DNA from 2 places in the Arthrobacter gengyunqii genome. Region 2 is predicted to be linked to the other one. Evidence: predicted binding sites of a transcription regulator. Region 2 holds the regulator's gene; the other holds the start of a gene.
What was found. The regulator Rex, encoded in region 2, represses fermentation and respiration genes when NADH is low (regulators of the CRP and FNR family bind a similar motif). The targets are predictions, from matches to a motif close to CTTGTGAANNNNTTCACAAG.

Region 1 (4,985 bases), 780 kb from region 2:
ATTGCTCGGGTGCGCCAGTTCGGTGCTGACCAGCGCCAGCGGCGTAATGACCACTTGGGCCAGGGCGTATTGGCGGATTACCAGCATCTCGGCGCCGAACTGCAGCACCGCAATCACCAGCACCATCTGCCACGGGTCCAGCCCGGGCAGCAGGATCAATGCAGTCAGCACCAAACCGGCGAAGGTTCCCAGGATGCGGTGCAGGCCGCGGTACAGGCGGTGGCGCACGCCCACCCCCACCAGGGGAACCGTGGCTGCAACCATCGCCCAGTAATTATGGCCAATGCCCATCAGGGTGGCGATGGACCCGGCAACCGCGGCGGCCACCGCGTACAGGCCGGCGTCGATCCACACGGTTCTGCGCTGGGCGGCAGTAAACCGGGGCCTTTCAGGCTTCACCCAAGGGGTGCGGTGCGCAGGATGGAGCCGCCCGGACAGGCCAAGCAGCAGGGAAAAGCAGACGGTGCCCACGGCCACCAGCAAGGCCTGCCACAGCGGCGGCTGGTTCGGGACCGAGGAGATGGCAGCGTAGGCAAAAATGTGGAACAGCGAACCAGTGGGACGAAGCCGCCAGAACCCTGTGCCCAGCGTTCCCAGTCCCGCCACTGCGGTGGTGCCCAGGACAATTCCCCACGCGTCCGGCTCCAGCCGGGAGGTCAGCGCTCCGGCGGTGATGACAGCCAACATCAGGGCACCGGCCCGCAGCTGATGCCCAAAACGCTGACGGTGCGGCTCATTCCTGCCGTAGATGCCGGTAAAGGCACCAAACGAGGCAAAGATCGCCAAATCAATCCGGCCGAAAGCCAAGAGCAGCAGCAGGGGAATCCCCACCCCCAGGCCGCAGCGCACCGCCACCTGATGATCATTGTGGGCGGGTGCGATCCGGAACATATCGCGCAGCAGGTTCAAGAGGGCAGCGGCCTTTCAGGTACATTTTCTGCAGTTGTTTGGGGTGCGGTCGAGTCCGCTCTTTCAACCGTACGCCCGCCTTTTGCCGCGCCCGGAAATATGTGGCGTGCATCCCAGCCGGAGCAGCACAGGCTCCCGGAACTGCCGGAACCGGCGGGTAAGGCAAAATGGAGGGGTGCCTTCCTCAACATTTTCCTTCGCCCTCGGTAAGCGCCTGCGCGAAACCACTGCCCCCACCGCTGAGCAGACGCAGGCCAACGGCGGTGAGTTCCAGGGCCGCACCGGAACGATCACCACGCCGCACGGCGAAATTGCCACGCCGGCCTTCATTGCCGTAGGCACCAAGGCCACGGTCAAGGCGGTCCTTCCGGAATCCATGGCGGACCTTGGCGCGCAGGCACTGCTGGCCAACGCCTACCATTTGTACTTGCAGCCCGGCCCGGACGTACTCGACGCCGCGGGCGGCCTGGGCAAGTTCATGAACTGGTCCGGTCCCACTTTCACCGATTCGGGCGGTTTCCAGGTGATGAGCCTTGGCGCCGGCTTCAAGAAGGTCATCAACATGAATGCGGACGGCACCACCCACGCCACCGGCGCGGATGACGCCGTCGCGCCGGGCAAGGAACGCCTCGCGCACATTGACGACGACGGCGTCTGGTTCAAGTCCCACCTCAACGGCGACAAGCACCGGTTCACGCCCGAAGTCTCCATGCAGGTCCAGCACCAGATCGGCGCCGACATCATGTTTGCGTTCGATGAGCTGACCACGCTGATGAACTCCCGCGAGTATCAGGAAATGTCCCTGGAGCGCACCCGGCTGTGGGCGCTGCGCTGCATTGCCGAACACCGCCGGCTCACCGAAGAGCGGGTCGGTAAGCCGTACCAGGCGCTGTTCGGCGTACTGCAGGGCGCCCAGTACGAGGACCTGCGCCGGAAGGCTTCCCGTGACTTGGGCGCCATGGACTTCGACGGCTTCGGCATCGGCGGGGCACTGGAGAAGGAAAACCTTGGAACCATCGTGCGCTGGTGCACCGAAGAGCTGCCCGAAGACAAGCCTCGCCACCTGCTGGGGATCTCCGAACCGGACGACATCTTCACCGCAATCGAGAACGGTGCCGACACCTTCGACTGCGTCTCCCCCACCCGCGTGGCCCGCACTTCAGCGTTCTACACGCCGCACGGCCGGCTGAACCTCTCCAACGCCCGCTTCAAAAAGGACTTCACTCCCCTGGTGGAAGGCTGCGACTGCTACGCCTGCGCGCACTACACCAAGGCCTACATCCACCACCTGTTCCGGGCCAAGGAAATGGTGGCCTCCACCCTGGTGTCGATCCACAATGAACGCTTCACCGTGAAACTCGTGGACGATGCGCGGCTGGCCATCGAAGACGGTTCGTTCTTCGACTTCAAGGCGGAGACGCTGGGGAAGTACTACAGCGCGAAGGTCTAGCCGGAAGCTCAGCCTTCCGGCGTACCGGCAGGCACTGCAGCACCGTAACTCGGTTCACGCTTCTTGATGGCCTTGATGACCACGGCCGTTACCGGGACAAACAGGAACTCAACCAGCGTCTTGTACACAAACCCGAAGATCACGTAATTGATGAAGCCGCTGGCATCGGTGATGCCGATGACGGGCGCCGCAATGGCGCAGAAGATCAGGGTATCGGCGAACTCGCCCACACCGGTGGAGGCCATCAACCGCCCAATGAGTGCCCGTTCCCGGAACTTCTCCTTCATCCGCACCAGGACCCAGGAGTTCAGGGTCTGTCCGGCCAGGAAGCCGAGCAGGCTGGCCAGCACGATCTGCCACACGGGTCCCAGCGCCAGTTCCAGGGCTGCCTGCTTCGCCTGGCCGTAGTCGTCGTCGAATCCGGGCAGCGCAATGATCACGGCAAAACTGACTGCCGCCAGCGCCGCAACCGCAAAGCCCGTGAAGATGGCCCGCCGTGCCGCCTTGAAGCCGTAGACCTCACTGATGACGTCGCCGAGGATGTAGGCCAGCGGGAAGAGGAAGAATCCTCCGTCGGTCACGATGCTGAAGTCGCCGAATACCGGCCCCAGGACCACGCCCTTGGTGGCGCCGATATTGGAAATGACGATCACCACGCACATGAGCGTCAGGATGATGTCGTAATGGGAGCTGCCGCGGGCGGCGAATGCCGGAGCGGGCGCCGTATCGGCGCCGGTCTGGGTGTGCATGGGTCTTCCGTTTCCTAGTGGTTTGCCTGGCTTTCGCCGGCTGTATTAGCACTGTGCCCGCTGCACCGGGCGGCCCGAGAACGGGCCGCCGTCAATTCTGCCATGTTCTGCCCTGCAACACTGCCACCCTCTTTTTTGAACACGTTCAAAAATGTGATGTACTGACAGGCGCGCCGGGACGCTGAGCGCATATAAGCGGACCGCGCCTATCCCTGAACCAGCGCCTGCAACTGAACCAAGGAGCGCTGATGGCCGCGACGGCCAAGAGTGAACAGACCCGACGGCTGCTGATCGATTCCGCCCTCGCCCTTTTCCGCAGCCAGGGTTATGCCAACACCACCATGCGCTGCATTGCCGAAACCGCCGGGGTTTCAGTGGGCAACGCCTACTACTACTTCCGGTCCAAGGACGAGCTCGTGGCTGAGCTGTACCGGTTTCTCCAGGATGAACACCGCAGCCGATCCCTGCCCCTGCTGCGCGACGGACATAATCTGGGTGAGCATTTGCGCGCCGTCCTGCTGGCAAATTTGGATGTCATGGGTCCCTACCACGATTTCGGTGCCCATTTTCTGCACACTGCCATGCCGCCGTCGTCGGCCTCACCGCGCGGCAGCCGCAACGGTGCGGCGGACACGGGCGTGGGCCGCGCCAAATCGATCGCCCTGTTCCGGCAGGCCGTCACCGTGTCCCGGCCGCAGCCGCCGCTGGCCATCCGGGATGATCTGCCCGAGCTCCTGTGGCTGGTGCACATGGGGGTGACGCTGTTTTGGATTTATGATCGCTCGCCGGGGCAGCGCCGCTCGCGCCGGCTGGTGGAGAACGTCGCTCCGCTGGCCGCGAAGCTGGTCATCCTCTCCCGCCTGCCCGTGGTTCGCAATATCGTGGAGGACGTAGTCCACCTCTTCCAGGGAGCCCGACGCGATGACTGACAAAGGCGACGACGACGCGCTTCCGCCCGCATTGATACCCGCCGACGTCTTGGCCGGCGAAACTGCGTCTGCCGATACTTTGCCTGCCGATACTCCGCCTACCGATACTCCGCCGCGGCATCCGTACGCTGCACCCGGCCCGCTGGCCGTAGCACTGGGGTATGTCGTGGGCTGCCTTGTCCTGGCGGTAATCGCCACCACAGTGGTGGGATGGGGAACGTCCCGCGATTTCTGGGGCTATGTCTGGACTGTCATTGTCGCCGCTTTCTATGCCGCCGGGCTCGGCCTGTTCACCGCCCTGCCGGTCGCCCTGATCTTGGGCTGGTCGCTGCGCGGCGTCCTCAGCCAGGGCCTCCATGTCCTGGCCTTCTTCGTCGTGCCGGCGCTGCTCGGCTGGGTCATCATCGGCCTGAGCGTCCAGGCAGTGGTGGTACCTCTGCTCATGGGCGCAGCCATCGGAGTCTCCATGGCCGCGGGCCGGGCCGCCGTCTGGCCGTTTGCCCGCGCCTAGCGCTGCCGCCGGCGAACCGGTTTTCCCGCCCTGGCCCGCCCGGCGCGCGGGGCCAACCCCAGTGGCACCGATGCTCGCTTGGGTGGAAGATGGACTCATGTCTGCTAACACACACTCTGCCGGAACAGCTGCCCCGGCCGTCACCCTGACCATCGCCGGCTCCGAAGCTACCGGCGGCGCCGGCGCCCAGGCCGACCTGAAAACGTTCCAGGAACTCGGAACCTACGGGATCGCTGCCCTGACCTGCATCGTGTCCTTCGATCCGAAGGACAACTGGAGCCACCGTTTCGTCCCGGTGGATTCCCAGGTCATCAGCGACCAGCTTGAGGCCATCCAGACCGCGTATGACCTGACCACCGTCAAGCTCGGCATGCTGGGAACGCCCGCCACGATCGACGCCGTGGCCAAGGCCCTCCAGAGCCAGGAATGGACCAACA
Region 2 (4,985 bases):
ATCGCGGCAGGGGGGCCACTTCTACAACGCGTAGTAATTCTATTATGCTCCCGGAATGTTCGCCGCACCGGGCAGAAGATCCGCGGAGGGCTCGGCGTACCGGACGCCGATCAGGGTGTCCCCGTCGAAATCCAGGGAGGTTACGGAGGTCAGCGTGCACTGCCGGTTGCGGGGATCATGCCAGAGTTTGCGTCCCTCGGCGGACAGCCGCGTGACCCAGATGGGCAGCTGATGGCTGACCAGGACGGCTTCGGCACGGTCGCCGCCGAGCTCGACGGCGCGCAGCCGGGCGTCGGTGACTGCCTCCATGACACGCGCGGCCTGGGCCGCATACGGTTCACCCCAGGACGGCTTGAAAGGGTTGCACATCAGCGGCCAGTAGCGCGGGTTGCGCAGCCGGCTGGTGACGCCGGAGAGCCCCTCGAACTTGTTGGTGGCTTCCAGGATGCGCTCATCGGTGGTGATGCCCAGGCCGAGGGACGCCGCGATGGGAGCGGCGGTCTCCTGCGCCCGCGTCAGAGGCGAGGCGACGAGGTGAACGAGCTTGGCGCCGTCGTTCTTCTGCGCCTCAAAATAACCGGCAACGCGGCGGGCCATCTGCTGGCCAAGCTCGGAAAGGTGAAACTCCGGCAGGCGCCCGTAAAGGACTCCGTCGGGGTTGAAGACTTCTCCATGACGGACGAGGTGGATCGAGGCACGCGACATGTTCCTAAGTTTCGCAGAGTGAGCGCGCAGGACTAAATTCGTCACAATGGTTGAAGCTTGAACTAAACCGTGCGATAGTTGATGCAAATGCATGAACATGCAGCGGGGAGTCTCCCCGACATCTACCAGCATCAGGAGCACCTCATGATCCCCAGCGGACTCATCACCGGCACTTGGACCCTCGACGGCTCGCACAGCGAGATCGGTTTCACTGTCCGCCACGCCGGCATCAGCAAGGTGCGCGGCAACTTTGACGATGTCACCGCCGTGATGGAAATCGGCCCCTCCCTCGAGGATTCCACCATCAATGCCGTCATCCAGTCCGCGTCCTTCAATTCCAATGACGCCAACCGCGACGGCCACGTCAAGGGTGCCGATTTCTTCGACGTCGAGAAGTTCCCCGAGCTGACCTTCGCCGTCACCGGCATCGAAGGTTCCGGCGAGACCTACCGCGTGGCGGGCGACCTGACGATCAAGGGCACCACCCGCCCGGTTGTCCTGGAGACCGAATTCAACGGCGTGGCAGTGGACCCCTTCGGCGCAACCCGTGCCGGTTTCTCCGGCTCCACCGTCATCAGCCGCAAGGACTTTGGCCTGACCTGGAACGCCGCACTCGAAACCGGCGGAGTCCTGGTCGGCGACAAGGTGACCATCAGCGTGGACGCAGCCTTCGTGGCTGCCGCGTAACACAGGCATCACTCCCGCTCCGGCGGGCTGCAACGTAACACCCCGGCCTTTGGGACGGGGTGTTACGTTGTTTATGCTCCGGGATAGGCTGGAATGGATCTGATTGCTGTTCCCTGATCATTCCTTCCAGGAAGCAGTACCCGCACCAACGAGCAAGCAGGCGGCGATGAGTACTCCCCCGAATACCCCGGATCCCCGGGATCCGAACGTTCCCTCGAATCCCGGCGCAGCCGATGACCAGCCCAAGTACGGCCAGCGGCTTCCCCAGCCGCCGCAGTACGGGCAGGACCAGCCGTATCCCGCCTACGGCCAGCCGGGAACCCCCAATCAGCCCGGCCAGCATTCGTCCCCCTACGGGCAGCCGTATGGACAGCAGCCGTACGGACAGCCTTACGGGCAGCCGCAGAGCCCCTACGGATACCAGGCGCCGCAGCCATCCGGATATGCGTATCCGGGATCCGGCGGTCCGGTTCCGGGCATTAAGGGTCCGGCACCCCGGGAGGTTATGACGGGCTTCTGGCTCATCATCGCTGCCGGCATCGTGACCTTCCTGTCCATGATCATCACGGTGCTCTCCAGCGCTGAAGATCCGCTGGCCACGCTTCCTCCCGCGGACCGCCAGGACATGGAGGATGCCGGCGTCACCGCGGAGCTGATGCGCAGCTCGTTCCTGACCGTAGGTGTGGTGGTGGCGGTAATCGCCCTGCTGATCTACGTCCTGCTGGCTGTCCTGATCCGCAAGGGCAAGAACTGGGCACGGATTGTTGCCACAGTGTTCGCCGCGATATCCGCCGTCGGGCTGCTGCTGTCCCTGGTGACCGGAATCGCCTTCTCCTCGCCGCTGAACCTGCTGAACATGCTGGGCACATTGGCCGGAATCGCCGGCGTTTTCATGCTGTACCGCCCTGCGTCCCAGCCATATTTCCGCAGCCAGCCGCGTTTCGGACCCTACTGACGGACCTCCAAGGGAGCCGGAGCCGCTGCTGAGGCGGCACGCACCAAAAAAAGCCGGACCGTTTCCACGGACCGGCTTTTTTAGTGCCCGGGTCTCCCGGAGAGGGCCCGCAGTGGTCACAACAGCAGGGAAGCGGCGTAGCGTTTGATCTCCCGCTGGGATGGGCAGCCCATCCAGGCGCGGAGAGCGTATCCCTTTGGACGAAGGCGGCACCCGCGATGAGTTCCCTTCCTGCTTCCCCCAATCCACAAAAAACCCGTGTTTCCACCCTGGGCACCAAGGTGCGAACAATGATCACTGCACGCATCCGAACGGCGCGATCCGGCCCCAGGGAACCCGGCAGCGAGCCGGTGTCCGTGACCCGCCCCACGGAAAAACATCCGGCGCCGCCGGCACCCAGGCACAGAGAGCTGGCCGGCGTGGTGGTTCCCGATATGCCCTCTGCCGTCCCCGCTCCTGCTTTGCCTGCCCGTATTCCCTACAGCGAATGGAAGGGGCCGCGGCCGCGTGCCGTCCGGCTGGCCTTCGCCCTGATCCTGCTGGCGGGTTTCATCAGCCTTATCAGCGGGGTGCAGGCCGGCCGTGCACCGATCACTGAGCTGCCGCCCCTCGTTGTTCAGCTGGGAGAGCTGGGCGTTGACACCAGCGAGTACGCGGCTGCCCTGCAATTTATTGCCCTCGCCGCCGCACTGGTGGTCTTCGGCCTCTATCTGCTGTTCGCCTTCATGATCCGGGAAGGACGCAACTGGGCGCGGATCGGCGGCTCGGTGCTGGTTGCCGCAGCGCTCGTCGCGGCCTTCCTGAACGCCGCAGTTCCCCAGACGGTGGCCCTGCTGGTGGCTGCCGCAGGGCTTGCGCTGCTGTACCGGCGCGACTGCGCCAGGTACTTCCGGCCCCGGCGCAGCCAGTATCTCGGCGAGTCCTGACGGGAAGCACGACGACGGCGGCCGGCTACGTGCCCAGTCGCGCCCGGGCCTTCGCTGCTATTTCCGAAGCCTGGGCCCGCTGGGCGTGGTAGGCCAGGATCTGGAGCTCCGTGGCCATGTCCACCTTGCGCAGCTGGACATGGTCCGGAACCTGAAGCACCACGGGCGCGAAGCTCAGGATGCTGGTGATGCCGCTCTCGATGAGCCTGTCGCACAGTTCCTGGGCCACGTCAGCGGGAACAGAGAGCACCGCCATGTTGGCCCTCGTCCGTTGAACCACGCCCTCCAGGTCCTTCACGGGGCTTACCCGCAGCCAGCCGACTTCCTGGCCGATGACCATTTGGTCGGCGTCGAGCAGTGCCACCACTTCAAAGCCGCGCGATCCGAACCCCGGATACCCGGCAAGCGCTTTACCCAGGTGTCCGGCACCGACGATGGCGACCCTCCAGTTGCGTGTCAGCCCCAGTGCGGCCGAAATCTGGTCGCTCAGATACGAGACCTCGTAACCCACGCCCCGGGTGCCATAGGAGCCAAGGTAGGACAGGTCCTTGCGAAGTTTGGGAGAGTTCACTCCCGCAGCTTCGGCCAGTTCGTCGGAGGAGACACGCTCCACTCCGTCCGCCAGCAAGGCGCCCAGTGCACGCAGGTAAATGGTGAGGCGGGCCAGGGACGCAGGCGGAATATGCCGGTGGACAACTCCAGCCGGTGCGGGTTCCTCCGAAGTACTCACAGGTCTCGATCCGTTGCTGTTTTTTCCGGGCGCCAGGCTGCCAGAAGCCGGCGGATCCTTTTTTCATCAAGCTGCCAGAAGTCCCGCTGCACGCCGTCGATCAGAAGCACGGGAATCTCCTCGCCGAACCGGGACGTCAGGTCCTCGTCGCCCTCGATGGATTGTTCACGCCAGCTGATGGGCAGGTCCTTTTTGATTCGTTCAAGCACCGAGCGCGCATCCGCACACAGGTGGCATCCCGGACGCGTGAGCAGGAGGACATCCGGTGCAGCAGGTGATGAAGTCATACCTCTAAATTAGCCTCTGTAACGATTTCCCGTGCCGTATTTCGTCCGAGGGCACCGGACACAACTTTTTGCGTAGACTCGGGGTATGCCCAGAACCACCGCAGTACGAGCCGCCGAGCCCACGGCAGCGGCGGTCAAACCTGGCGGGGCTGCGTTCTTCGACGTCGACAACACCCTGATGCGCGGAGCAAGCCTCTTCCATGTGGGGCGCAAAATGTACCAGCGCAGGGTCTTCACGCTTCGCGAGGCGTTTGGCTTTGCCCGCAAGCAGCTGCGGTTCATGCTGCAGGGCGAGAATCTCAAGGACGTTCATTCGGTGCGTGACGCCGCGCTGACGCTGGCCACCGGCTTGGCTGCCTCGGATATCCGGATTCTGGGCGAAGAAGTCTATGACGAGATGATCGAATCCAAGATCTGGCCCGGAACCCGCGCCCTCACCGAACAGCACATGAAATCCGGCCGCCCCGTGTGGCTGGTCACCGGCACGCCCGTGGAAGTGGCCTCCGTAATTGCCGAACGGCTGCACCTGACCGGGGCTCTGGGAACGGTGAGCGAAATTGACGGCGGCCTGTACACCGGACGCCTGGTGGGCGAGTTCCTGCACGGTCCTGCCAAGGCCGAGGGCGTACGCGTCCTGGCGGAGAAAGAAAACCTCGACCTGCAGCAGTGCTGGGCATACAGCGATTCCTACAACG

Region 1: a site for Rex is predicted at 3,241-3,260, ahead of MUG94_RS01510 (queuosine precursor transporter). Genes of this name have one in related genera too.

Annotation. Positions count from the first base shown of each region.
Region 1 is NZ_CP095461.1:302,206-307,190, reverse strand. It holds gene MUG94_RS01520 (FUSC family protein) at 1-909, opposite strand, end outside; gene tgt (tRNA guanosine(34) transglycosylase Tgt) at 1,085-2,359, shown strand; gene MUG94_RS01510 (queuosine precursor transporter) at 2,368-3,108, opposite strand; gene MUG94_RS01505 (TetR/AcrR family transcriptional regulator) at 3,357-4,037, shown strand; gene MUG94_RS01500 (hypothetical protein) at 4,030-4,548, shown strand; gene MUG94_RS01495 (hydroxymethylpyrimidine/phosphomethylpyrimidine kinase) at 4,646-4,985, shown strand, end outside.
Region 2 is NZ_CP095461.1:3,210,236-3,215,220, forward strand. It holds gene MUG94_RS14805 (histidine phosphatase family protein) at 43-705, opposite strand; gene MUG94_RS14810 (YceI family protein) at 850-1,392, shown strand; gene MUG94_RS14815 (ABC transporter permease family protein) at 1,559-2,347, shown strand; gene MUG94_RS14820 (hypothetical protein) at 2,566-3,273, shown strand; gene MUG94_RS14825 (redox-sensing transcriptional repressor Rex) at 3,299-4,003, opposite strand; gene MUG94_RS14830 (glutaredoxin family protein) at 4,000-4,290, opposite strand; gene MUG94_RS14835 (HAD family hydrolase) at 4,376-4,985, shown strand, end outside.